4 regions of the Streptomyces sp. NPDC007863 genome follow, and region 3 is predicted to be linked to each of the others. Evidence: riboswitches for the same ligand, from Rfam matches in the RefSeq annotation. Region 3 holds a riboswitch; each other region holds the start of a gene.

Region 1 (4,962 bases), on a different contig from region 3:
GTGGAGCTGTCGCGGCTGCCGCACGTGGAGCGGGTGGCGATCCAGACCAATCTGAGCTGCCGGACCTCCTGGCTGGACGACGCCGACCCGGACACGCTGGCGCTGTGGTGCACGTACCACCCCGGCCAGACGCCGTACGACCGCTTCCTCGGCAAGGCGCTCGGCCTGGCGGCCCGGGGCGTGCGCTTCAGCGTGGGCGTGGTGGGGCTGCCCGAGCACCACGCGGAGGCGCTGCGGCTGCGGGCGGCGCTGCCGGAGCACGTCTATCTGTGGGTGAACGCCGCCGAGGGGCACACGTACACCGACGCGGAGGCGGCGGCGTGGACGGGCATCGACCCGCTCTTCGGCTACAGCCGGCACCCGCACCGGTCGGCGGGGCTGCCCTGCCGGACCGGCGAGTCGGTGGTGTCGGTGGACGGCGCGGGGACGGTGCGCCGCTGCCACTTCGTCAGGGCCGAGCTCGGCAACCTGTACGACGGCTCGTACCGTGCCGCGCTGCGGCCCCGCGCCTGCCCCCTCGCCGTCTGCGACTGCCACATCGGCTACGTCCACCTGGAGTCGCTGCCGCTGTACGACGTCTTCGCCGGCGGGGTCCTGGAGCGGATCCCCGCCGGCCGCCGGGCCCCCGGAGCTACAGGGGCATGAGGTCGGGGCGCTTGGCCTCGACGTGGTCGCCGGAGCTCTCGCCGCGCAGCCGCCGCCCGATCCACGGCACCAGGTACTCGCGCGCCCAGTGGATGTCGTCCCGGCGGACCTCCAGCGGCCCGCGGGCGGGCAGCGGCGGCCACGCCTGGTCCGGGTCGGCGGGCACCGGCAGGCCGAGGACCTGGGCGGCGCGCAGCGCGACCCGGGTGTGGCCCTCGGGCGAGAGGTGCAGCCGGTCGTCGTCCCAGGCCCGCCGGTCCTGGACCGACTTCAGCGACCACAGGTCGAGGACCGGGCAGTCGTAGCGGTCGGCGATGGCACGGACGTGGGCCGTGTACGTGGCGATCTTGCCGCGCAGGTGCTTGAGCACCGGTACGTCACGGGTGTCGAAGCCGGTGGTCACCATGACGGTGCCGACGGCGGAGGTGAGGTCCCGCACCGCCCGCTCGAACCGCTCGGCGACGTCGTCGGGGTCGGTGCCGGGGCGGATGATGTCGTTGCCGCCCGCGCAGAAGGTGACCAGGTCGGGGGCGAGCTCCTTGGCCCGCGGGACCTGCTCGGCCACGATCTGGTCGAGGAGCCGGCCGCGGACCGCGAGGTTCGCGTAGCGGAATTCCTGGTGGTCCGGCAGCTGGTCGGCGAGGAGCACCGCGAAGCGGTCCGCCCAGCCGACGTAGGTCCCGTCCGGCCCCGGGTCTCCGACGCCCTCGGTGAAGCTGTCACCGATCGCCGCGTACGACCCGAATCCCCCGACCGCCCCGAACACGTTCTCTTCTGTTGCTCTCGAATCGTCTGCCACGACAGCACATCCTTCCTTTAGGGATGTGACCTACGCGACCGTAAGGAGGGGTTGACGGCGGGTGATATATGCCACCGATAAAGAATTTGCCAAGCCCGGAATAGGGCGAAGGCCCGGCACGCGGGTGCCGGGCCTTCGCCGTGTCCGTCGGTCCGGACGGGTCAGATGGAGACCCCGTGCTGGCGCAGGTAGGCCAGCGGGTCGATGTCCGCGCCGTAGCTCGGCGAGGTGCGGATCTCGAAGTGCAGGTGCGGGCCGGTCGAGTTGCCGGTGGAGCCGGAGAGACCGATCTGCTGGCCGCCGCTCACCGACTGGCCGGCGGAGACGGCCAGGGAGGAGAGGTGGGCGTACTGCGAGTAGTTGCCGTCGGCGTGCTTGATGACGACCTCGTTGCCGTAGGCGCCGCTCCAGCCGGCGGAGACGACCGTGCCGGCGCCGACGGCGCGGACGGTGGTGCCGGAGGAGGCGATGAAGTCGGCACCGGTGTGGTAGCCGGAGGACCACATGGAGCCGGAGGCGCGGTACGGGGTGGAGACGCCGCCGGAGACGGGGGCGACCCAGCCGGACGCGGCCGGGGCGGCGGCGGCCGGGGCCGCGGCGCGCTCGGCGGAGCGGGAGGCGCGGGTCTGCTCGGTGACCTTCGCCGTGGCCTTCGGGGCGGCCTTGACGGTGGCCTTCGGGGCGGCCTTCGGCGCGGCGGCGGGCTTCGGGGCGGCGGCCTTGGCGGGGTTCTTGGCGCCGAGGGTGAGCTTCATGCCCGGGAGGATCAGCGAGGGGTTCTCGCCGACGACCTGGCGGTTGTCGGCGTAGAGCTGCTTCCAGCCGCCGGCGACGTCGTGGTCGGCGGCGATCTTGGACAGGTAGTCGCCGGCGACGACGGAGTACGTGGTCGGGGCGGCGGCCTTGGCGGCCGGGGCGGCCTGGACCTGGGCCTGCGCGGCGGCGATCACGGTGCCGGAGACGGCGGCCGGGGCGGCCTGCTCGGCGGCGTGGGCGCCGGTGGCGCCGATCAGCGGCAGCGCGACGACGGCGCCACCGGTGCCGGCGGCGACGAGGCCACGGGTGATCAGGGTGGACTTCTGGCGGCGGTGCTTACCCTTCGCGGGCATGGCGAATTCCTCTCCGGCGCCTGCGAGGTGAGCTGTCGGGTTCGGACTGGAGATGTCCGGCCGCGGTTCTCACGCGGCTTCACCCCTAGCCGTCCTGCATCGCGGGACCGGCGTACTTCCTTGGGTCCCCCGCTCCTGCCACGCGTGGACGGGTGTGAATTCCGGACGGTGGCAGGATTCGGCGGTCCGACCGGATTGACGGCGACGCTAGACGAGTGGGGTCGGCGCGAACAAGCCACGGAATTCGGCGGGCATTCCGGGACGATCTTCGGGCCCGGAATTCCGGTCACCCTCCGTGGATGACGGTCCCTCGATTCCCTTTTCGGGGAGGGTGGTTGGACCGGGCGGTCGGCCACGATCCGTCACCTTTATGACCCTGCTCACGCGCCGAATTCCATCTCCCCCTCAACCAGGGCGCGTTACCCCAAGACCTTCCAATACGGACAGATCGCCCATTACCGGCCAGGGGGGTGCGCCACGCCGCGCTCGACGGGATGATTGCGGGGGGAACCGATCTCGTACGGGCCCCGTGAACGCCTACCACCAGGAGCATCCGTGACGCAGCAGCTGCCGCAGGTCCAGCCCCTCGAACCCGGCGAGCCCGAGCTCGCGGCGGTCCGCAACTTCCGGGACGTGGCCGGCCTGCCGACCGCCGACGGACGCGCGGTCCGGCCCGGCACCCTCTTCCGCAGCGGCCACCTCGCCGACGCCACCGAGTCCGACGCGGCCTTCCTCTCCGGCCTCGGCCTGCACACGATCTTCGACTTCCGCAACGAGGCCGACGCCAAGGTGGAGGGCCCGGACGTGGAGCTCCCGGGCGTGCGGAACGTGAACATACCCCTGAGCGACCCGGCCGACGGCAAGGAGTTCTGGCGGATGGTCCGCGAGGGCGACCTCGACACGCTGCGGGACCTGCTCGGCGACGGCAAGGCGGCGGACCGGATGACCTCCGCGTACCGCCGGATGATCGTGGAACGGACCCCCGAGCACAGCCGGATCCTGCACTCCCTCGCCGAGGAGGCCGTCCCGGCCCTGATGCACTGCGCGGCCGGCAAGGACCGCGCCGGGCTCTCGATCGCGATCACCCTGCTCGCCCTCGGCGTGGAGCGCGAGGCCATCGAGGCGGACTACGTGAAGTCCGGCGCCCCGCACCGCCGCTACAAGGTGCGCCGCAGCTCCACCGCCCGGGACGCGATGGCGCCCGAGGTGATGGAGCTGCTGAGCCCGCTCTTCGACGCGCGGGTGGAGTACCTGCGGGCGGCCTTCGAGACCATCGACGCGACCTGGGGTTCCGTGGACGCCTACCTCGCGGACGGCCTGAAGCTGGCGCCGGAGACCCGCGAGCGGCTGCGCGAGCGGTTCCTCACGGAGGCGTGAGGCCGCGGGCCCTCCCGTCCGGTCACTGGTTCTGCCCGCCCAGCATGAAGAGCAGGTAGAGGAAGCCGGCGAAGAGGTGACCGGCGATCAGGTAGGCGAAGAGGCGGAGCACCAGCCCCTTGGGGAACTTCCCCTCGCCGCGCTCCTCACCGGTGACCGGGGCGGAATTCACTGACTTGTCGGACATGTCGACCAGCCTTTCGGGCTCAGCGGGAGTGCGGGGTGCCGCCGCCCAGGCACAGCTCGGCGGCGGGGCTCTGCAGGAGCGTGTGGACGAAGAGCACCTCGGCGCCGGCACGGCCGGCCGCGCCGATCCGGTGCGGGGTGAGCGAGTCGAAGTGCGCGCTGTCCCCGGGGCCGAGCAGGTGCACGGCGTCGCCGAGCGCGAGCCGGACCTGCCCTTCGAGCACGTGCAGCCACTCCTCGCCGGGGTGGACGCGCACGATGTCGGCCCGGGTGGCGTAGGGCACGTGGACGCGCAGGCACTGCATGGCCCGGCCCGCGCCGCCCGCCTGCCGGTAGATCCAGCCGTCGGCCTCGACCGGTTCGGAGCGGTCGGCGCGGATCACCGGGTCGCGTTCGGGCGGGGTCTCGCCCAGAAGCTCGGCGACCGTCGTACCGTAGATACGGGCGAGGGCGAGGAGCATCGGCAGCGAGGGCTGCCGGTTCCCGGTCTCCAGCCGCGAGAGGTGCGCCGGGGAGAGCCCGGCGCGCTGGGCGGCCGCCTCCAGGGTGAGCCCCCGGCGCCGGCGCAGCGCCCGCAGCTGCGGGGCGACGTCGGGCACGAGCTCGGGGGCGGCGGTTTCCGGGGCGGAGCCCCGGGGGACGTGGTCCATGCGTCCATTCCGCCAGGAACATGCCTCTGAGGCAACTTTCTTGCCTCAGAGGCAAAAATCCGTGGGAAGCCCGGCTCAGCGCTGCGCGACCGCCTGCCTGACCAGCGTCTTCCCGAAGTCCCACAGCAGACCGCCGCCGCCGTGGGCGTCCTCCATGACCGCCGTGAAGGCGGTGACGAAGCGGTCCACGTCCGCC
Region 2 (4,962 bases), on a different contig from region 3:
GGTCGCCGAGGCGCTGATCTCCCCGGCCTTCGACCCCGACGAGGTCAAGCGCCTGGTGGACAACCGGCTCGACGAGATCCCGCACGAGGCCGCCAACCCGAGCCGCCGGGCAGCGAAGCAGCTCTACAAGGAGCTCTTCCCGGCCACGACCCGGATGTCCCGGCCCCGCCAGGGCACCGAGGAGACGGTGAAGGCCATCGACGCCGCCGCCGTCCGCGCCTTCTACGACGCGCACCTGCGGCCCGCCGCCGCCACCGCGGTCGTCGTCGGCGACCTCACCGGCGTCGACCTCGACAAGGTGCTCGCCGAGACCCTGGGCGGCTGGACCGGCAAGCCGGCCGCGCCTCGTCCGATGGCGCCGATCACCGCCGACGACACCGGACGGGTCGTCATCGTCGACCGCCCCGGGGCGGTCCAGACCCAGCTGCTGATCGGCCGGATCGGCCCGGACCGCCACGACTCCGTGTGGGCCGCGCAGGTCCTCGGCGTCTACTGCCTCGGCGGCACCCTGACGTCCCGTCTGGACGCCGTCCTGCGCGAGGAGAAGGGGTACACGTACGGCGTGCGCGCCTTCGGGCAGGTGCTCCGCTCGGACGGCGAGGGGCACGGCGCCTCGATGCTCGCGATCAGCGGCTCGGTCGACACCCCCAACACCGGTCCGGCCCTCGGCGACCTGTGGCAGGTGCTCCGCACCCTGGCGGAGGGCGGTCTGACCGACGCCGAGCGGGACGTGGCGGTGCAGAACCTGGTGGGCGTGGCCCCGCTCAAGTACGAGACGGCCGCGTCGGTCGCCGCGACCCTCTCCGACCAGGTGGAGCAGCACCTCCCGGACGACTACCAGGCCCGGCTGTACGCGCGGCTCGCCGAGACCGGCACGGTCGAGGCCACGGCCGCCGTCGTCAGCGCCTTCCCGGTGGACCGGCTCGTCACGGTCCTGGTGGGCGACGCGTCGCAGATCGAGGAGCCCGTGCGGGCCCTCGGCATCGGCGACGTGACCGTGGTGAGCTGACCCGTGGTGAGCTGACCCTGGGGTGAGTCGACCCGTGGTGAGTTGACCGGTCGTCAACCCCGGGCGGAGGTCTCCGGCGCGTAGAAGCGCCGGAGACCTCCGCTTTGTCCGTTACGGCGTCAAAGATGATTGTATGCCCTGTGGCATGTCTTACAAATGAGCGTGTCTGTTTGGCGATCGACATCCGTCCGGCCTAGCGTCGATCCGTCTGTCCGACCCGACGTACGCGCCGCACCCGCGGCAACCGGACAGACATCGCCGAGTCCCCGTCAGGCGCGAGCCTGGGGAGCCGGGGACCCACGCAGTCCCTGGGGTGAATCGGACGCCTTCGCCACGCGGAGGGGCCCGTAGGAGACCTTCCTGCTCCGAACCCGTCAGCTAACCCGGTAGGCGAGAAGGAAGGAAAGGAACCGTCTTGGCGTTCACCCGTGCCACCGGGAAGCATCGTGGTGCGAGCCGACTGGCTCGCCGCAGCGCCGGCATCGCCGGCGTGGCCGCCCTCGCGACCACCGGCGTCGTCGGCACCCTGGCCTCCCCGGCGCTCGCCGCCGACACGGACGACCGTTCCCCCGAGGACACCGGCCTCACCCAGGTGATCGCCGACGAGTCCATCGCCGACCAGGTCAGCGCGCAGGCCGCCGCCCAGGAGCGCGAGGCCACCGAGGCCGAGGCCCGGGCCAAGGCGCGCGCCGAGGCGAAGCGCAAGGCCGAGGCCCGCGCCCAGGAGATCCGCGAGGCCAAGGAGCGCGCCGCCCGTGAGGCCGAGCGCCGCCGGCTCGCCTCCTTCAACCTCCCGGTCGCCGGCTCGTACGTCTCCACCGGCTACAAGACCGGCGGCTCGCTCTGGTCCTCCGGCAGCCACTCCGGCGTCGACTTCCACGCCTCCTACGGCAGCTCGGTCGTCTCCGTCGGCTCCGGCACCGTCGTCGAGGCCGGCTGGGGCGGCGCGTACGGCAACAACATCGTGATCCGGATGAACGACGGCACGTACACCCAGTACGGCCACCTGTCGTCCATCGGCGTCTACGTCGGCCAGAGCGTCGAGCCCGGCCAGCAGATAGGCGTCTCCGGCTCGACCGGCAACTCCACCGGCCCGCACCTCCACTTCGAGGCCCGGACCACCGCCGAGTACGGCTCCGACATCAACCCCGTCGCGTACCTCCGCGCCCGCGGCGTCAGCCTCTGACGCTTCGCGGCCCCCGCTGCACCGAAAGCCCCGGCTCCCGCGAGCCGGGGCCTTTTCGCGCCCTGCCGGGCGCTGCGGAGCTCCGGATCCGGAGGGATTCCGCCGCGAACCGGACGAATTCCGAGGGGGCATCGGAATTTCCGGCGCCCTGCAATAGAGTCGCGTGAACGGCGCTGCTCGAATTCGGTGCGCGCGGAGCGAATACGGAGGTCGGACATGCGGGTTCCCGCGCAATCGGTATGCACGGCGATCCGGGACGACATCGTCTCGGGGATCTTCGAGCGCGGCAGCCGGCTGACCGAGGAACAGCTCGCCCGCCGTTACGGCGTCTCCCGCGTCCCGGTCCGCGAGGCGCTGCGCACCCTGGAGTCCGAGGGCTTCGTCGTCAGCCGCCGGCACGCGGGCGCCCATGTCGCCGAGCCCACCGACCAGGAGGCCTCCGACCTCCTCGACGTACGGGCGCTGCTCGAACCGCTCGCCGCCGCCCGGGCCGCCCAGCGGCGCACCGACGCCCACCTCAAGGTGCTGCGGGGCCTGGTCAGGCTGGGGCAGGAGCGGGCGCGGCGGGGGCAGGGCGAGGATCTGCGGGCGCTCGGCGGCTGGTTCCACGAGACGCTCGCCCAGGCCTCGGGCTCCCCGGCGCTCGCCGCGCTCCTCACCCAGCTGCGCCACAAGATCGCCTGGATGTACGCGGTGGACCAGCCGGACCGGCCCGTCGAGGCCTGGGCCGAGCACGGGGCGATCGTCGACGCCATCGCCCGCGGGGACGCCGAGCGGGCCCGCGGGCTCACCGCGCAGCACGCCGAGCACACGCTTCCGCTGCACCGGCTGAAAAGGCCCGAGCGGGGCCGTGTGAGGGTTTCGCAACATGCCGTCAACACGGCGAGCGTCCGGAATTAACACGGACGCCGTATACAAAGAATAGCAATTCCAGGGCTTCTTTCGGGCTGCCCGGAAACTCTCCGAAAAGGCAATTCTCTGACCCCGGAAATACCGGACGGCCGCGTCCGCCGGGAATTTCCGGGGACGCGGCCGTCGGGAAGAGCTGTGGATCGACCCGCCGGGTCAGACCGTCTCGGGGAGCTCGTCGAGGCCCTCGGCGACGAGCTTGGCGAGGCGCTCCAGCGCGGCCTCGGCACCCTCGGCGTCCGAGGCGAGCACGATCTCCTCGCCGCCCTGCGCGCCCAGGCCGAGGACCGCGAGCATCGACGCGGCGTTGACCGGGTTGCCGTCGGCCTTGGCGATGGTCACCGGGACACCGGAGGCCGTGGCGGCACGGACGAAGATGGAGGCGGGGCGGGCGTGCAGGCCCTCGGCCCAGCCGACGTTGACGCGGCGCTCAGCCATGGTGTTGCCCTTCAGGTCTTCAGCGGTTGTCTAGACCAGTCTCTCACGGGATGCGGCGTGCTCCTGCCGACCTGGGTCCCGCATCCGTGCGACGTTCGGCCCTCCTACCTTGCACGGGGCCGGGAGGCCGCGCGAGCCGTGTACCGCCAGGGAGTGGGCGCGCGGACGGTGCCGGTGCCGGACCCCGGCCGTAGGCTTTGCCCATGCGCAGCGCGTCGGAGCAGACGGACGGACCGGGCGGGGCCGGAGGCGGTACCGAGGCCGGGGCCGCGGGCGGGGCGGCGGCCGGCCGGCCGGAGCCGGAGGGGCACGCCTACCCCGACCACTGGGAGGCCGACGTCGTGCTCCGGGACGGCGGCACCGCGCGCATCCGGCCCATCACCGCCGACGACGCCGACCGGCTCGTCAGCTTCTACGAGCAGGTCTCGGACGAGTCGAAGTACTACCGCTTCTTCGCCCCCTACCCCCGGCTCTCCGCCAAGGACGTCCACCGCTTCACCCACCACGACTTCGTCGACCGGGTCGGCCTCGCCGCCACCGTCGGCGGCGAGTTCATCGCCACCGTCCGCTACGACCGGATCAACGACCTCGGCCGCCCCGCCTCCTTCCCCGCCGACGAGGCCGAGGTCGCCTTCCTCGTCCAGGACGCCCACCAGGGCCGCGGCGTCGCCTCCGCCCTCCTCGAACACATCGCGGCCGTCGCCCGCGAGCGCGGCATCCGCCGCTTCGCCGCCGAGGTGCTCCCCGCCAACACCAAGATGATCAAGGTGTTCACGGACGCCGGCTACACCCAGAAGCGCAGCTTCGAGGACGGCTCCGTCCGCCTCCACCTCGACCTCGAACCGACCGACCGCTCCCTCGCCGTCCAGCGCGCCCGCGAACAGCGCGCCGAGGCCCGGTCCGTCCAGCGGCTCCTCGCCCCCCGCTCGGTCGCCGTCGTCGGCGCCGGCCGGACCCCCGGCGGGGTCGGCAGGACCGTGCTGCGGAACGTCCTCGCGGGCGGCTTCACCGGGCAGGTGTACGCGGTCAACCCCGCGCTCGGCGCGGACGCGGAGGCCGAACTCGACGGCGTGCCCGCCTTCCCCTCCGTCGCCGCCGTCGGAGCCCCCGTCGACCTCGCGATCGTCGCCGTCCCCGCCGAGCGGGTCCCCGAGGTCGTCGCCGACTGCGGCGAACACGGGGTGCGCGGACTCGTCGTCCTCTCCGCCGGCTACGCCGAGAGCGGCGGCGCCGAGGGCCGCGAGCGGCAGCGGGCCCTGGTCCGCCAGGCCCGCTCGTACGGCATGCGGATCATCGGCCCCAACGCCTTCGGCATCATCGACACCGCCGAGGACGTGCGGCTCAACGCCTCCCTCGCCCCCGAGCTGCCCGCCGCCGGCCGCATCGGCCTCTTCACCCAGTCCGGCGCCATCGGCGTCGC
Region 3 (4,962 bases):
TGGTGGTGCGGCGCAGCGGCGAGCGGCTGGCGTCGGCGCGGGTGATCGCGGAGGCGGCGCAGCGGGCGGTGCTGCCGATGCCGGCGGAGCGGATCGCGGGGCTCCAGTGCGCGGCGCGGTACGAGGCGGCGCAGGCGGACGCGTTCATCGGCGGCGACCTCTTCGCCGTGCAGGACACCCCGCACGGGGTGCGGCTCGTGGTCGGGGACGTGCGGGGCAAGGGGATGGACGCGGTGGAGGCGGTGGCCGTGGTGATCGGCGCCTTCCGGGAGGCGGCCGAGCAGGAGGCGGCCCTGGAGGGGGTGGCGGCGCGGCTCGAACGGGCGCTGACCCGGGAGGGGACGCGGCGCGAGGGCCTCGACGCCTTCGAGGGGTTCACCACGGCGGTGCTCGCCGAGATCCCGCGCGAGGGCGGGGTCGTACGGATCGTGAACCGGGGGCATCCGCCGCCGCTGCTGCTGTACGGGGACGGGCGCCTGGAGCCGCTGGAGCCGGCCGAGGCGGCGCTGCCGCTCGGGATGGGGGAGCTGGCGGTGGGGCCGGACCGGGCCGACGAGTGGCCGTACCCGCCGGGCACGACGCTGCTGTTCCACACGGACGGGCTGTCGGAGGCGCGGGACGCGCAGGGGGTCTTCTACGATCCGGCGGCGCGGCTCGCGGGGGCGGTCTTCCCGGGGCCCGAAGAGCTCCTCGACGCGCTCGTGGACGACGTGCGGCGGCACACCGGCGGGCGCTCGACGGACGACATGGCGCTGCTCGCGGTGACCCGGCCGGCGGCGGGCGCGCCGGAGCGGCGGCGGACGATGCCGGTGGTGCCGCCGGGACCGGCGCCCCGCTGACCCGCGTGTCACCGTCCGTGGTCAGCAGGTGCCTCAGAGATAACAATTGACACAACGTCAGATTTCAAGGGTTTGGCAAGGCCTCACTGAAGGGCGCTCAACTCGGGCGATTCCCTGCCAATTCAATGAATGATCAAGGGGAACGGCTTGGAATAGGAGTGCCGTGTCTATTAACGTTCGATAACGCAGCGCGGTCGTCCCAGCCGTCGCAAGAGACGGCTCCGTGCGCACGTGCCGAATCCCGTAAGGGAACCGGGGAACCAACCCTTGGGGTGAATCGGGCCCCTCGCACCTCCCCCGTGCGAAGAGCCCGTAGGAGACCTTCCTGCTCCGAACCCGTCAGCTAACCCGGTAGGCGAGAAGGAAGGAAAGGAGCGCGCCTCCGTGGCGTCCAACACCCCCGTACCCGAAGCCCCCTTCGAACCCTTCGGCGGCCCGGGTGCCGTCGGCGCGGACGACCCGGACGGCTTCGCGCCCGGCGCGTACGAGACGGCCTCCTTCACCCCCGCCCCCGGCGAGTGGAACCCGACCGAGGGCTCCCTGCGCGCCGAGAGCCGCTCCGGCGGCCGGCACCGGGTCGTGAAGCAGCGGTCCAACTTCGCCCGCTCCTCCACCGTCCTGGGCGTCGGCGTCATCGCCGCCGTCGGCGCGGGCGGCCTCGCCACCGCGCAGGAGAAGGCCCCCGTCGCCATCTCCCTCCCCGACCTGCCCGACCTGGGCCTGCCGGACGCCCACGACCTTCCCGGCGTCGGCGACCTCCTGCCCGGCGGCGAGGAGGAGAAGACCGCCCCGGTCCGCGAGTCCGCGCCGGCCCCGGCCGGCGGCGTCGCCGCGAAGCCGCTCACCTCGGTCACGTACACCGCCCCGGCCGACACCACCGCCGGCACCGAGGCCGAAGAGCGCACCGCCACCACCGCCGACGCCGGCGAGGCCCTGCGCGCCCGCATCCTCCAGCAGGCCGAACAGCAGCAGCAGGCCGCCCTCGACGCCGAGAAGCTCGCCGCCGAGAAGGCCGCCGCGGAGAAGGCCGCCGCCGACGCCCAGGCCCAGGCCGAGGCCGCCGCGAAGGCCGAGGCCGACCGCATCGCCGCCGAGAAGGCCAAGGCGGAGGCGGAGCGGCTCGCCGCGGAGAAGGCCGAGGCCGAGCGCATCGCCGCCGAGAAGGCGGAGGCCGAGCGGCTCGCCCAGCTGGCCGCCAGCTACTCCATGCCGCTCTCCTCCTACACGCTCACCTCCACCTACATGCAGTCCGGCTCGATGTGGTCCTCCGGCTACCACACCGGCCTCGACTTCGCCGCCCCCACCGGCACCCCGCTCAAGGCGGTGCACGGCGGCACCATCAAGTCGGCCGGCTGGTCCGGCTCGTACGGCTACCGGATCGTCCTGGAGCTGGAGGACGGCACCGAGGTCTGGTACTGCCACCTCTCCTCGATGACCGTGGCCGCCGGCCAGACCGTCACCACCGGCGAGACCATCGGCCGCGTCGGCGCCACCGGCAACGTCACGGGTCCCCACCTCCACATGGAGGTTCACACCCCCGACGGTTCGGGCATCGACCCGGCGGAGTGGCTGCGCTCCAAGGGCCTGTCGGTCTGACCCCGACGCGTGAGCGTTCCGGCCGGGGTTCAGGCTCCTCGACCGGAATACGCCCGGCGGCGCAGGGGGTTGAGTACGTCATGTCCTCACCCCTGCGCCCGCTGGGCACCTCCGACCTGAACGTCTTCCCGCTCGCCCTCGGCGGCAACGTCTTCGGGTGGAGCGCCGACGAGGAGCGCTCCTTCGCCGTCCTCGACGCCTACGCCGCCGCGGGCGGCAACTTCCTGGACACCGCCGACGTCTACTCCGAGTGGGTCGAGGGCAACGAGGGCGGGGAGTCCGAGACCATCATCGGCCGCTGGATGGCCGCCCGCGGCAACCGCTCCGACATCGTCGTCGCCACCAAGGTCGGCCACCACTCCCGCCTCAAGGGCCTGGCCGCCACCACCATCAAGGCCGGCGCGGAGGAGTCCCTGCGCCGCCTCGGCACCGACCACATCGACCTCTACTACACGCACTTCGACGACGAGTCCGTGCCGGTGGAGGAGATCGTCACCGCCCTCGACCAGCTCGTGAAGGACGGCAAGGTGCGGGCCGTCGCCGCCTCCAACATCTCCGCCGAGCGGCTGCGCGCCTCCCTCGACTTCGCCGAGGCCGAGGGGCTCACCCGGTACGTGGCGCTCCAGCCCGAGTACAACCTCGTCGCCCGCGAGAAGTACGAGGGCCCGCTCCTCGACACCGCCGCCGAGACCGGCCTCGCCGCCGTCCCGTACTACGGTCTCGCCGCCGGCTTCCTCACCGGCAAGTACCGGCCGGGCCGGACCGTCGAGAGCGTCCGCGCCCGCGGCGCCTCCGCCCACGCCGAGACCGCTCGCGGCCGGGCCGTGCTCGCCGCGCTCGACGAGGTCGCCGAGGCCCACGGCGCCGAGCCCGCGACCGTCGCCCTCGCCTGGCTCGCCTCCCGCCCCACCGTCACCGCGCCGATCGCCTCGGCCCGCACGGTCGAGCAGGTCCCCGCGCTCGTGGCGGTCGCCGGCCTCAAGCTGACCGACGCGGAACTGGCCCGCCTGACGGCCGCCTCCGAGACGCCCGAGGGCTAACCCTTGTAGGGGTTGTAGCCGCCGTAGTCGAGGTACTGCGGCGGCACCCACACCCGGCCGGTGGCCCGCGCCGCGTACGAGAGCGCCGGCGCGGCCGTCGTCCGGCGCGCCCACAGGTGGTGCAGCAGCTCCTGCTCGCGGGCCGCGAAGTCCGGCACCGGGACCGTGCCCCGGCGGGCCCGCTCGCGCAGGAAGGCGAGGGTCGTCGCGAAGGACTCGTACTCGCCGACCGCCCGCGCGCCCGCCTTGCCGTACGTACGGGACGCCACCGCGCGCGCGGTGCGGCGGGCCCGCATCGAGGAGAGCGCCAGCGGCTCCTCAGGGGAGAGCCAGCCGGCCGCCGCGTACGCCGGGAGCACCCCGGCTATCGTCCGCAGCTCCTTCTGCCGGCTCCACACGGCGAGCCAGGTCAGCAGCCCGAAGGCCGGGACCATGAAGACGCCGTAGACCGCGTAGAAGGCCAGCGGGCCGCCGAAGGTCGCCGAGCCGTTCCACAGGGCGTGGACGCCCATCGCGAGCAGCAGCCCCGCGAGCGGCAGCAGCACCTTGCGCGGTCGGCGCACCTTGCCGCGCGGGGCGAGCGCGGCCAGGCCGAAGCCGATGCCGGTGAGCACGGTGAAGAGCGGGTGCGCGAACGGCGACATCACGACCCGGACGAAGAAGGTGCCGGCGGTGACGGCGCCGATGCCGCCGTCGCCGAGGTCCTGGTCCTCGCCGAAGGCGGTGCCGAGGTAGAGGATGTTCTCGGTGAACGCGAAGCCGGTCGCGGTGAAACCGGCGATCACCACCCCGTCGACCAGGCTCCGGAAGTCCCGCCGCCGGAAGAGGAAGAGCAGCAGGATCGCGGCGGCCTTCGCGGACTCCTCCACCACCGGGGCGATCACGGTGGCGCCCAGGTCGTCGGCCGAGCGCGGATCGGCGGTCGCCGTGGCGATCCAGCGGACGGCGAAGGAGTTCGCGAGGATCGCGACCAGGGCGGCGGCGAACGCGCCCCACGCGAAGGCGAACAGCAGGTTCTTCCACGGCCCCGGCTCGACCCGGTCGAGCCAGCGGAACGCCGCCATGAGCAGCGGTACGGGGAACACCGCGAGTCCCAGGCCGACGAGGAAGCCCTCGGTGCCGGTCTGCTCGCGCACCAGCGCCAGGATCACCAGGGCGCAGAGCGCGAGCAGCGTGATGAGGGCGACGGCCCGGACGATCCGGCTCCGCCAGAAGGCCCGCCGCGGCCGGTACCGCCACTGGCGCCGGTCGGCGGCCACGGCGAACGACGGCTCGTCCCCCTCGCGGACGGGGACGTGGCCGTGGACGTCGCTCTCGACCGCCGGAGCCCCGGCCTGCGCGGGCAGGAGACCGGTCGCCGGTGGCGAGGAGGACTCGGGCGGTGTGGAGGGCGGGGTGGACGGGGGCGTGGACGGGGGTGGGGACGGCGGCAGGGGTGACGACACGCTTCGACCCTAGCGACCGCCACCGACACGGGCGACGGAGTT
Region 4 (4,962 bases), on a different contig from region 3:
CCTGGGACCGGGTCGCCGCCTGCGAGTCCGGCGGCCAGTGGAGCGCCAACTTCGGCAACGGCGCCTACGGCGGCCTCCAGATGACGCAGGAGGCGTGGGAGCGGCACGGTGGCCTCGCGTACGCGCCCAGCCCCGACCTCGCCAGCCGCGCCCAGCAGATCGCCGTCGCCGACGCGGCGCTCTCCTCCGGCAGCACCGCCTGGGACACCTGCGCCCCCATCGCCGGCCTGAAGAACGACGGCAGGCCCACGGGCGTGCAGCCGGGCCCCGCCGTCCAGCAGGAGGACGAGGGCGGCGTGGCGCCGGAGTCCAACCGGACCGGCGGCGCGACCGTCTCCACCCCGCCCGCCGAGGCGGAGAAGGCGGCGGAGGCGACGGAGAAGGCCCCGGAGGCCGGGAAGAGCACCACCACCCCGGCGACGCCGGCCACCCCCGCCACGCCGACGACCCCCGCCACCCCCGCCACGCCCGCGACCCCGCCCGCCACCGGCGCGGTCACGGCGCCGCCCGCGAGCGCCACCCCGGAGACGCCCGACGGCACCGCGCCGACGGCCCCGGACGCCTCCACGGGCGCGCCGGGCACCCCGGGCACGCCGGAGACGCCCGGCACCCCGGGTACGACCCCGGGCGCCCCGGAGACCCCCCTGGCGCCCACCACGCCGGTGACCCCGGGCGCGGAGGGCGCGGCTGACGCGCCGTCGGCGACGCAGGGCACGGGCAAGCACCGGGGCGAGGCCGCCCCGGAGGAAGGCGACGTAACGGACACCGAGCAGGAATCCGGACGTCATGCCGCAGCTGCGGACAAGCTCACCTCAACCCCCGTCAACTCGGACGCAAGCGACGCATACACCGTGCGGCCGGGTGACAGCCTGTCGGAGATTGCTCAGGAGAACGATCTCGTCGGCGGCTGGGACGCCCTCTATGACGCCAACCGCCAGACGGTCGGGGCCGATCCGGACCTCATCCTCCCTGGTCAGAGCCTTGAGCTGAAGGCCGCCTCCGCGGAGAAGTGAGGCCGTTTCAGGGGCGTATGTCCGATTTTGGGAAAGTGAGACATGGGTCTCTTCGTCCCAACTGGCGTGTCACGTCCGCAAAGTTTGCTTCCGTCAGGCCTCACCTGCACAAACGAGGTCTGATGGAGTGCAAGTAGGGGCGTTTTGTCCGACGTAAGCCTCTTTGAACTTCGAGCACCTGTGTGTCTACGGTCGTCACCGCTCGCCACCGCGGGCCCCGTCGACCGAAACGCCGAGTCCTGCCGTCGGCCGCCGGGAATGTCGTCGCGAAAGCGCCGTAGGCAGGAGTGGGGGACCCAAGGTTCGTGCCGGTCCCGGCCGTCGAGTCAGACGGACGGAACGACCGGCTAGGGGTGAAGCCGCACGCAAGGACGTGCGGCCGGGCGAACTCTTCAAGCCCGAACCCGACAGCTCACCTCACAGGCGTCGGTGAAGAGGAAACTCCATGCTGTTCTCCGGCACGGGCAAGCGTCGTCGTCCCTCCAAGGCCACCCGCGTCGTCGCCCTCGTCGGCGTCACCGGCGCGGCCGTCGCCGCCCCGCTGATGGCCGCCGGCACCGCTTCGGCCGCCACCGCCTCCGAGTGGGACCGCGTCGCCCAGTGCGAGTCCGGCGGCAACTGGTCGATCAACACGGGCAACGGCTACTACGGCGGCCTCCAGTTCTCGGCCTCCACCTGGGCCGCGTACGGCGGCACCGCCTACGCCCCCAGCGCCAACCAGGCCAGCAAGTCGCAGCAGATCGCCGTCGCCGAGAAGGTCCTCGCGGGCCAGGGCAAGGGCGCCTGGCCGAGCTGTGGCGTGGGCCTCTCCTCCGCCTCCTACGACGGTGGCGCCGCCGAGGCCGCCGCCCCGCAGCAGAGCGCCCCGAAGCAGAGCACCCAGCAGAGCGCCCCGAAGCGCACCACCGAGCAGCCCGCCAACCGCAGCGAGCAGCGCCAGGCCCCGAAGGCCCAGGCCGCCCCGCAGGCCGCCGCCAAGAAGACCGTCACCACCCCGACCGGCAAGAAGGTCAAGAAGGGCGACGGCGAGTACAAGGTCGTGGCCGGCGACACCCTCAGCAAGATCGCCCAGGCGCAGGGCGTCGAGGGCGGCTGGGCGAAGCTCTTCGAGCTCAACGAGGACGTCGTCGAGAACGCCGACCTGATCTACCCGGGCCAGCAGCTCCACCTGAAGTGAGCCCCGGGGCACCGGTGAGTCCGGCGGCTCACCGGCGCCCGGCGACCCTCCCGCGGTGACCACCCCGGTCCCGAGCCCTCTTCCCCCGTGGCTCGGGACCGGGGTTCTGCCGTTACCGTCCAGTAGATTCCGGGTCTTTCGTCCCCGACTGGATGCTCTTGGGTCCTTTTTCGTCCCAGGGGACGGGCGGTCGGCTGGCCGGAGCGCCGGAGCCGGTTAGGCTCTTGTCGCAAGGCGAACGAGACCTTGCGACCCATGCGTCACACCTAGCGTCACATCCCAGAAGGAGATGCTCGTGCCGTCCATCGACGTCGTCGTAGCCCGGGAAATCCTGGACTCCCGAGGCAACCCCACGGTCGAGGTCGAGGTCGGCCTCGACGACGGCAGCACCGGCCGTGCTGCCGTGCCGTCCGGTGCCTCCACCGGTGCGTTCGAGGCCCTGGAGCTCCGCGACGGTGACCAGAACCGCTACCTCGGCAAGGGTGTCGAGAAGGCCGTCCTCGCCGTCATCGAGCAGATCGGCCCGGAGCTCGTCGGCTACGACGCCACCGAGCAGCGCCTGATCGACCAGGCCATGTTCGACCTGGACGCCACCTCGGACAAGTCGTCGCTCGGCGCCAACGCCATCCTCGGCGTCTCCCTCGCCGTCGCGCACGCCGCCTCCGAGGCCAGCGACCTCCCGCTCTTCCGCTACCTCGGCGGACCGAACGCGCACCTGCTGCCCGTTCCGATGATGAACATCCTCAACGGTGGGTCGCACGCCGACTCCAACGTCGACATCCAGGAGTTCATGATCGCCCCGATCGGCGCGGAGTCCTTCTCCGAGGCCCTGCGCTGGGGCACCGAGGTCTACCACACCCTCAAGTCCGTCCTGAAGACCAAGGGCCTCTCCACCGGCCTCGGCGACGAGGGCGGCTTCGCCCCGAACCTCGGCTCCAACCGTGAGGCGCTCGACCTCATCCTGGAGGCCATCAAGCAGGCCGGCTACGTGCCCGGCAAGGACGTCGCCCTCGCCCTGGACGTCGCCGCCTCCGAGTTCTACAAGGACGGCAAGTACCTCTTCGAGGGCAAGGAGCGCTCCGCCGCCGAGATGACGGAGTACTACGAGGAGCTCGTCTCCGCGTACCCGCTCGTCTCCATCGAGGACCCGCTGTTCGAGGACGACTGGGCCGGCTGGAACGTCATCACCGAGAAGCTCGGCGACAAGGTCCAGCTCGTCGGTGACGACCTCTTCGTCACCAACCCCGAGCGCCTCGCCCGCGGCATCGAGGAGAAGTCCGCCAACGCCCTCCTGGTGAAGGTCAACCAGATCGGCTCGCTGACCGAGACCCTCGACGCCGTCGAGCTCGCCCAGCGCAACGGCTTCAAGTGCATGATGTCCCACCGCTCCGGCGAGACCGAGGACGTCACCATCGCCGACCTCGCCGTCGCCACCAACTGCGGCCAGATCAAGACCGGCGCCCCGGCCCGCTCCGAGCGCGTCGCCAAGTACAACCAGCTGCTGCGCATCGAGGAGATCCTCGACGACGCCGCCGTCTACGCCGGCCGCAGCGCCTTCCCGCGCTTCAAGGGCTGACCTGCCCGGCACCTGTGGTTACGTACGTCCCCGCACACGGTCCCGTACCGTGTGCGGGGACGTACGCGTGATCAGGGGAGGCGAGACGGCATGGCCGTGAAGAACGGGGACCGGTTCTCCACCGCGACCCGGATCAGGCTGCTCGGCGAGCAGACCGCGGCCCGTGTCTACCGCTCCCAGACCCGCCGCCAGGCCCGGCGCTCCCGGCTCACCGGCCGCGCCGCCTTCCTCGCCCTCGTGGTCTGCTCCCTCGTCGTCGCCCTCGCCTACCCGATAAGGAGCTACGTCTCCCAGCAGGGCGAGATCGAAGAACAGGAACGCAGGGCCGCCGAGGCGGCACAGCGGGTCGAGGAGCTGCGGGACGAGAAGGCCCGCCTCCAGGACCCGGCCTACGTCCGCCGCCTCGCCCGCGAGCACCTCCACTACGTGCTCCCCGGCGAGACCGGCTTCACCGTGAACGACCCCGGGGCGGCCGACCGCCCCCGCGCCGACCAGGGCACGGCCGACCGGCCCTGGTACGACAACCTCTGGGACGGCGTCGACGACGCCGACCGCAACTGAACCGACCCAGGATCCGAGACATGGACACGCCCCCTCCGCAGACCGAACGCACCGAGCCCACCGAGGCGGACGTCGCCGCCTTCGAAGCCCAGCTCGGCCGCCCGCCGCGCGGACTGCGCGCCATCGCCCACCGCTGCCCCTGCGGCAACCCGGACGTCGTCGAGACCGCGCCCCGGCTGCCCGACGGCACCCCCTTCCCGACCACGTACTACCTCACCTGCCCCCGGGCGGCCTCGGCCATCGGCACCCTGGAGGCCAACGGGGTCATGAAGGAGATGCAGGCCCGGCTCGCCACCGACCCCGAGCTCGCCGCCGCCTACCGCGCCGCGCACGAGGACTACATCGCCCGCCGCGACGCCATCGAGGTCCTGGAGGGCTTCCCCAGCGCCGGCGGCATGCCCGACCGCGTGAAGTGCCTGCACGTGCTCGTCGGCCACTCCCTCGTGGCGGGCCCCGGCGTGAACCCCTTCGGCGACGAGGCCCTCGCGATGCTCCCCGAGTGGTGGGCCAAGGGGCCGTGCGTGAATCCGTGCGCGGACGACCGCTCGGACGACAAGGAGTCCGTCAAGTGACCCGGGTCGCCGGAATCGACTGCGGCACCAACTCCATCCGCCTCCTCGTCGCCGATGTTCACC

What was found. A riboswitch is a leader RNA that binds a small molecule or an ion and turns the genes downstream of it on or off. The one in region 3 is predicted to bind cyclic di-AMP.
Region 1: another riboswitch for cyclic di-AMP. It lies ahead of ABZ621_RS29030 (LysM peptidoglycan-binding domain-containing M23 family metallopeptidase); the one in region 3 lies ahead of ABZ621_RS15775 (M23 family metallopeptidase).
Region 2: another riboswitch for cyclic di-AMP. It lies ahead of ABZ621_RS25780 (M23 family metallopeptidase); the one in region 3 lies ahead of ABZ621_RS15775 (M23 family metallopeptidase).
Region 4: another riboswitch for cyclic di-AMP. It lies ahead of ABZ621_RS23865 (transglycosylase family protein); the one in region 3 lies ahead of ABZ621_RS15775 (M23 family metallopeptidase).

The regions. Positions count from the first base shown of each region.
Region 1 covers NZ_JBEYEI010000020.1:180,100-185,061, reverse strand. The annotation lists gene ABZ621_RS29040 (STM4011 family radical SAM protein) at 1-645, shown strand, start outside; gene ABZ621_RS29035 (SGNH/GDSL hydrolase family protein) at 632-1,444, opposite strand; gene ABZ621_RS29030 (LysM peptidoglycan-binding domain-containing M23 family metallopeptidase) at 1,606-2,553, opposite strand; cyclic di-AMP (ydaO/yuaA leader) riboswitch at 2,558-2,714, opposite strand; gene ABZ621_RS29025 (tyrosine-protein phosphatase) at 3,109-3,930, shown strand; gene ABZ621_RS29020 (DUF6126 family protein) at 3,953-4,117, opposite strand; gene ABZ621_RS29015 (helix-turn-helix domain-containing protein) at 4,137-4,766, opposite strand; gene ABZ621_RS29010 (aspartate aminotransferase family protein) at 4,842-4,962, opposite strand, start outside.
Region 2 covers NZ_JBEYEI010000017.1:117,134-122,095, forward strand. The annotation lists gene ABZ621_RS25775 (pitrilysin family protein) at 1-1,009, shown strand, start outside; cyclic di-AMP (ydaO/yuaA leader) riboswitch at 1,256-1,416, shown strand; gene ABZ621_RS25780 (M23 family metallopeptidase) at 1,425-2,195, shown strand; gene ABZ621_RS25785 (GntR family transcriptional regulator) at 2,412-3,095, shown strand; gene ABZ621_RS25790 (HPr family phosphocarrier protein) at 3,261-3,542, opposite strand; gene ABZ621_RS25795 (GNAT family N-acetyltransferase) at 3,746-4,962, shown strand, end outside.
Region 3 covers NZ_JBEYEI010000008.1:295,351-300,312, forward strand. The annotation lists gene ABZ621_RS15770 (PP2C family protein-serine/threonine phosphatase) at 1-839, shown strand, start outside; cyclic di-AMP (ydaO/yuaA leader) riboswitch at 1,062-1,212, shown strand; gene ABZ621_RS15775 (M23 family metallopeptidase) at 1,224-2,435, shown strand; gene ABZ621_RS15780 (aldo/keto reductase) at 2,516-3,475, shown strand; gene ABZ621_RS15785 (PrsW family intramembrane metalloprotease) at 3,472-4,734, opposite strand.
Region 4 covers NZ_JBEYEI010000015.1:174,434-179,395, forward strand. The annotation lists gene ABZ621_RS23860 (transglycosylase family protein) at 1-1,013, shown strand, start outside; cyclic di-AMP (ydaO/yuaA leader) riboswitch at 1,277-1,454, shown strand; gene ABZ621_RS23865 (transglycosylase family protein) at 1,459-2,190, shown strand; gene eno (phosphopyruvate hydratase) at 2,480-3,766, shown strand; gene ABZ621_RS23875 (septum formation initiator family protein) at 3,857-4,327, shown strand; gene ABZ621_RS23880 (DUF501 domain-containing protein) at 4,348-4,899, shown strand; gene ABZ621_RS23885 (Ppx/GppA phosphatase family protein) at 4,896-4,962, shown strand, end outside.